DNA from 2 places in the Ruegeria sp. L11 genome. Region 2 is predicted to be linked to the other one. Evidence: riboswitches for the same ligand, from Rfam matches in the RefSeq annotation. Region 2 holds a riboswitch; the other holds the start of a gene.
What was found. Region 2 has a riboswitch for cobalamin ahead of ACR0CE_RS17745 (hypothetical protein). Riboswitches for the same ligand answer to the same signal wherever they lie in the genome.
Positions count from the first base shown of each region.

Region 1: linked by a shared signal. The riboswitch ahead of ACR0CE_RS00325 (DUF1636 family protein) and the one ahead of ACR0CE_RS17745 (hypothetical protein) in region 2 are both predicted to bind cobalamin.

Region 1 covers NZ_JBQFMI010000001.1:65,820-69,205, forward strand. Annotated here, with positions in the region: gene cobN (cobaltochelatase subunit CobN) at 1-454, opposite strand, end outside; gene cobW (cobalamin biosynthesis protein CobW) at 458-1,513, opposite strand; gene ACR0CE_RS00325 (DUF1636 family protein) at 1,518-1,892, opposite strand; cobalamin riboswitch at 1,987-2,191, opposite strand; gene ACR0CE_RS00330 (NAD(P)-dependent oxidoreductase) at 2,276-3,289, shown strand.
Region 2 covers NZ_JBQFMI010000017.1:8,476-11,861, reverse strand. Annotated here, with positions in the region: gene ACR0CE_RS17750 (alpha/beta hydrolase family protein) at 1-852, opposite strand, end outside; cobalamin riboswitch at 985-1,203, shown strand; gene ACR0CE_RS17745 (hypothetical protein) at 1,294-1,701, shown strand; gene ACR0CE_RS17740 (protein-tyrosine phosphatase family protein) at 1,693-2,205, opposite strand; gene ACR0CE_RS17735 (DNA polymerase III subunit gamma/tau) at 2,378-3,386, shown strand, end outside.

The sequences.
Region 1 (3,386 bases), on a different contig from region 2:
CGACTTCGCCGCCGGTGTCACACAGATGTGCCAGCCGCCTCAGGGTCGAGAGGGGCAGGGTCGAATACTCATCCAACCGAGTGTCTTCACGCCCATCCGCCGGTAAAACGGCTAACGCGATGCCTTTGGCTTGCGCCAGTGCCAGAACCTGTTGCAGCCCGTAAGACCAATAGGGCACGCCACCTATCAGACGGATCAGGATGCCCTTTGCGCCCTCAAGTGTCTGTTCGACATAGGTATCGACGGACAGAGGGTGCTTCAGCGCCGCAAGATTGGCCAGCCGCATCGTGGGCATCCGCCCCTCAGGCCCGCCGCCGCGATGCCAGCCCGCCGCGAAAGCGCCCAGGTCACTGTCGGAAAAGGACAGCACAACCAGATCACCCGGGCTTTGGCCCAGATCGGTTGGGGTCTCGGTTTCCTCGAGCCCGTGGCTTTCGCGAAAGACGACGTGCATGACTTACTCGGCAACCTCGGTCACACCCACGAGGATATCACGGATTTCGGCTTCTTTGATGTCGTCATGCTCGGCAATCACGACCAGGCGCGAGCGGCGCTCTTCACCGGGCTCCCACGGGCGGTCGTATTGGTGACGAACCCGCGCGCCGACAGCCTGAACCAGCAGGCGCATCGGTTTGCCAGCGACGGCGGCATAGCCTTTGACGCGCAGGATATTCAGCTCAGTCGCAAGACGTTCGATCCTGGCTACCAGTTCCGCCGGGTCGGTCTGTTCCGGAAACTCGACGATGATGCTTTCGAAATCGTCATGCTCATGATCGTGATGGCCATCGTGATGTGACGGGCGGGCGTCCATGTCATCTTCGGCGGCAGCCTCAAGGCCAAGCACGACACGTACGTCGACGACACCCTCTGCAACCTCGACGACGGGAAGCGGGCGCGGCGCCTCGGCGGCGATAATCTGTTTAGCTTTCGCGACACCTTCGGGACCTGCCAGATCGGGCTTGGTCAGCAGGATGATATCCGCGCACGAGATTTGATCTTCGAACACCTCGGACAAGGGTGTTTCGTGATCAATCGAGTCATCAGCCAGCCGTTGGGCATCCACCGCTTCAACGTTCGGAGCAAAGCGACCGGCGGCCACGGCCTCGGCATCGGCCAGCGCGATCACGCCATCAACAGTGATTTTCGAACGGATATCAGGCCAATCAAATGCTTTCAGCAGCGGTTTGGGCAGTGCAAGGCCGGATGTTTCGATCAGGATGTGATCCGGGCGCGGTTCCAGCGCCATCAGCGCCTCGATGGTCGGGATGAAATCATCAGCCACGGTGCAGCAAATGCAGCCGTTTGCCAGTTCCATGATGTTTTCCGCAGGGCAATCCGGTATCGCGCAGGATTTCAGAATGTCGCCATCAACACCCACATCGCCAAACTCGTTAACAACAATCGCAAGGCGCTTGCCCTGCGGGTTCTGCATCAGATGGCGCACCAGCGTGGTTTTGCCCGAGCCCAGAAAGCCGGTGATCACGGTGACGGGAAGTTTTTCAAGGTTCGACATGATCTCAGGCTCCAATCGGGGGAATGCGCGAGGCGCAGTTTTTGCGGAAGTGTTCAGGACGGTCGCGCCATTTCACCAGACCATCGCCTGTGGCCAGATACTTAGTCGCGCCATCGATGATGACATCGACGTGATCGATTTCGTTCAGATTCTCGTAAACAAAGGTCCAGCGATCCGGCCCGCCCCGAAGAACGATGGAACAGCCCTGATCGCAGTTCGAAAGGCATTCGACCGGTTTCAGAGTGATACCATCCGGCAGGACAGCCTGTTCCAGGGCCTTGTGCAACAATGTGCCGGGTCGCTCAGCGTCATCCTCGACGGGCAGACCCCGGCGGCAAGTCGTGCAGACCAGTAGCTCTACCGGTGCGTTCTCGGTCATGTCTCTCATCCCCCCAAATCCTCTTCGCGGGGGACGGGGTTTCATGCGGGCACCACGTCTGCACATGGACCCGACACCGGAACACCCCGCCCGGTTTCAACTTCGGGTGTTGGCAGGTCTCCCGGCTTGCGGATGCCAGAGCGGTCGCTCTGTCGGATGTCCCGCCTTCCCGGCACAGGCCAGTGGCATTGGGCATCCTCTCCGGTCACGGTCGCGGGGGCGGCTGCGCTTGGCGGATGAACCGTTGACGCATTCCCTTTTCATCGGCTGTCGCCGACACCAACGAAAGGGACATGCGGCACCGCTGACCCGCTTGTCAAGCGGTTCGCGCGCAACAAATAAGCCAAGGAGAAAAAAGCGACCTGTAGGCGTCGTTCGGCGGCATGAAGAACGTGTTCGGTATATGGTCGCATGACGGGAAAACGACGAACTTGGAGATGCGTCATATGAAAGTGGGATTTATCGGTCTGGGTAACGTAGGCGGCAAGCTTTCGGGATCCCTTTTGCGCAACGGCATTGATCTGACTGTGCATGACCTGAACGCGGATCTGGTGGCCGAGTTTGTCGCCAAAGGCGCAAAGGCGGCAGAAGGGCCCGCCCAGCTGATGCGCGATTGCGATGCGGTGATCACCTGTCTGCCGTCTCCGGCAGCATCGGACGCAGTCATGCAGGAGATGTTGCCCGAAGTGGGCCCCGGCAAGATCTGGATGGAGATGTCGACCACTGACGAGGCCGAAGTCAAACGCTTGGGTGCCGAAGTCATATCGCGCGGCGGTGCGGCCGTCGATTGCCCGGTTTCTGGCGGGTGCCACCGTGCCGCGACAGGCAACATTTCGATCTTTGCGGGCTGTGACCGGGAAACGTTTGAACGAATTCTGCCTTTCCTGACGACAATGGGCCGCCGGGTTTTGCACACCGGTGAACTGGGCTCGGCGTCGGTGCTGAAAGTGATGACCAACTATCTTGCCACCGCCAACCTGATCACCTGCGCCGAAGCACTGGTTACGGCAAAGGCTGCGGGGATGGATCTGAACACGACCTATGAGGCGATCAAAATCTCGTCCGGCACGTCCTTCGTGCACGAAACCGAAAGTCAGGTCATCCTGAACGGGTCGCGCGATATTTCCTTCACCATGGATCTGGTGAAGAAGGATATCGGTCTGTTTCAGGAGGTCGCCGACCGCGCCGGGGTGCCGCTGGAAATAAATCCGGTGATGATCAACATCTTTAACGATGGTATCGCACGCTATGGCGAACGCGAGCTTTCACCAAATATTATCAAGCGGCTGGAAGAGGCAACCGGCCTGGATATCACTGCCCCGGGCTTCCCAGCCGAAATGACAGATGATGAGCCGGAAGAGCCGGGATACGAGGTTGTGCCACAAGGGCGCGCCTGAGGGTAAGGCAAACACCAGACTACATCGCGCCCCGTGAACGAGCAGGGGTAGGCAGGTGTTCGGAAAAAACACGCCATATCTGGCCCGCAGTTCGACA
Region 2 (3,386 bases):
GATCAGGCGCGGCCAGACCGCTGCATTGCGACGGGCAAATGCTCCGATATGGCCTATTTCCGGCAGTCCGAATTCAGCAGGCTTCAGAAGGTGGCGTCTGGCCTCGGGGCCATACAAATCAGCAAGGCGCCAAACCGCCTCGGGCGGAGCCATCTGGTCATCTTCGAACGTGAACAGATCCACTGGTGTTCCAGAACTGCCCCAATGCGCATCAGGCAAATTCTGCCCGATCTCGGGAACGTAGCTAAGAGGGGCTGTACACCATTTGCGCCATTGCCAGTAGACCGAGGCGGGCAGGTCCGAACCAAACCCGATTGCTTTGCCGGGTAGATAGCCAAGTGCCCGCACCATCAGCGGTGCATGGCCATACCAGAACAGCCCTGCCAACCCCCGATAGGGCCATGGGTGATCTTTCAAAGTCACCAGTCCCGAACACACACCGATCATTCGGTCGATCTGGTCGATATCCGGCTGCACCGGCCCCAGCATCGCACCGACGGAATGGCCGATGGTCCACTGCTGCGCCTTTGGAAACCGCCTGCGCATTTCGGCCCGTGCCGCTGGCATGTCGATCAACGCCCAATCCGCCATTGTTGCAGTTGCGTCTTTCAGGCGGCCAACCAAAGAAAGCCCGTAGTCCCGATAGTCATAGGTCAGGCAAGCTATCCCCCGGTCGGCAGCCAGCCATCGCGCGAAGTGTTGATAATAGTCACGCGGCACACCCGTGGCACTGTTCAGCACGACAACGGTTTCCGGCTCACCCACTGGCCGATGCAACCGCGCCGACAAGGTCACAGACCCGGACGGAAAGCGGAAATCTTCGATCAACACCGTCTGTTCCGTATCCAACATGATCCCCGGCTTTCGCTGAAACAATCGGTTTGCCTGCCTTCGATGCCGATGACACTAGGCCGGAACATAATCCGCATCCAGCATGACCAAACGTCCGGCTAAAGATCGGCTTGACTCGGAACGCGATCAGGCGCTAGCGGTTGTGTGATGGTTTCTGGCCCCCACAAGAGGTCGGGATGAAAAGGGAACACGGTGCGGTTTGTCTGGTCATACAGACATCAACCTAGTCCGCGACTGCCCCCGCAACTGTAAGCGGTAAGCAATGCCGAAATACCACTGGCCCATGGGCTGGGAAGGTCGGCAGAGCAATGACCCGCAAGTCAGGAGACCTGCCATCGGAACTGAAACCGAAACTCGGGCGGGGTGTCCGGGCAGGTCCTGACAGCGAGATGCTGTCCCACCTGCCCCAATATCCAGCCCACCACGCGCGGAGGGCGCAGGATGATCTGGAAGACAAAGTCACACGAATACAGCGCTACTGTGTGCCAGCGGACTGGGAAAACCTGCCCGGCTTTGGCGCGACTGGCCCGCTCGATTTCCGAAGCCATGGCGCAGGCGGTTTCGGCCACCAGCGAGGATTTCGAATTTGAAGGCAACAGCGCGCTGTCACATTGCGCGGAAGGGTGCATGGCAACGATCCGAGCGCGATCCGACAGCGTTCGCGTTTTCTGCGGGGCGCACCCTGATACGGCAATTCGGGACCTTGATGCCTATGCCGATTTGATCTTCGGACCTATATTCAGCACGCTGCCCGCGGGCATTGTCGCGAACCCGCCTTGCGCCATGATCGAGGTTTCAACGATCCGGCCCCGGAAAACCGGCTACGCACCCCAGCAGCTGTCAGCTTGATCCCACTTCCACCTGTGCCGGGGTGATCCGGGACGCCCAGGCCAGCTGCGCATCGGTTTCGACAGCGCAGGGGCGCACGGCCCGCAGGCGGTCCAGTGCGTCGCTGGCGCGTTCACCGCATTCAACCATCAGTCGCAGAACAATCATCCCGGATCTGCCGCACCCCCCACGGCAATGCACAAGAACCCGGCCACCGCCCGACAGCGCATGTCGGGCCGTGGCGCTGACCTCTGGCCAGGCCTTCTGAACCGCCTGCGTCGGTGCTCCAAAATCTTCGATCGGCAGGTGAACCCACCGGCTGGCACGGCTTTGGATGTCGCTGCCAAAGTGCTGCGCGCCATCCTGAAGCATTTCAACATCCGTCGTCATTGAAATCACAAGGCCCGGTTTCCACGCCGCAATCATATCCAGATCGCCGACGTAATCCCCGCCACGCCCGGGCATTGAAGTAAGGGCAAGCGTCCCGCCTCCGACCTGCAGAGCAAAGATGACCAACTGCGACATGAAGTGCGTCCTCCCCCAAGGTACTCTTTAAGAAATGAGTCATTAAATCCGCTGGTCCAGTTTAGTTGGAAACCAGCCCGTTCCTGAAACAAAAAATCATCGCGCCCCACAGTGGACGCGGACTGCCGCCGCCACTACGCTGTGCCGAAGCACCGAATCCGAGCGAGAAGACATGACAGACACGCCCAGCCCCGCCTATCAGGTTCTCGCCCGCAAATACCGTCCGGAAACCTTTGCCGATCTGGTGGGTCAGGATGCCATGGTGCGCACCCTGAAGAACGCTTTCGAGGCCGACCGGATCGCGCAGGCCTTTATCATGACCGGCATTCGCGGGACGGGTAAAACGACCACGGCGCGGATCATCGCCAAGGGCATGAACTGCATCGGACCCGACGGAACCGGTGGCCCCACAACCGAACCCTGCGGTCAGTGCGAACATTGTGTCGCCATCATGGAAGGCCGCCATGTCGATGTGATGGAAATGGATGCCGCCAGCCGTACCGGCGTCAACGATATCCGCGAGATCATCGACAGTGTACGCTATCGCGCCGCCAGTGCGCGCTACAAGATCTACATCATCGACGAGGTTCACATGCTCTCGACCAGCGCATTCAACGCGCTGCTCAAGACGTTGGAAGAACCGCCCGCGCATGTGAAGTTCATCTTCGCGACCACCGAGATTCGCAAAGTGCCGGTCACGGTTCTGTCGCGGTGTCAGCGGTTTGACCTGCGCCGGATCGAGCCCGAAGACATGATCGGTCTGCTGCGCAAGATCGCCGGGGCCGAGGGCGCGCAGATCGCCGACGACGCACTGGCGCTGATCACCCGCGCTGCAGAAGGGTCGGCCCGCGACGCGACCTCACTGCTGGATCAGGCAATTTCACACGGGGCTGGCGAGACGACCGCCGATCAGGTCCGTGCGATGCTGGGTCTGGCGGATCGTGGTCGCGTTCTGGACCTGATGGACATGATCCTGCGCGGTGACGCGGCAGGGGCGCTTACTGAACTGAGCGGGCAATATGCGGAAGGCGCGGACCCTCTGGCCGTGCTGCGCGATCTGGCCGAAATCACGCATTGGGTGTCCGTCGTAAAGATCACACCTGACGCGGCCGAAGACCCGACGGTTTCCCCCGACGAACGCACACGGGGCCAGCACATGGCCGAGGCTTTGCCGATGCGGG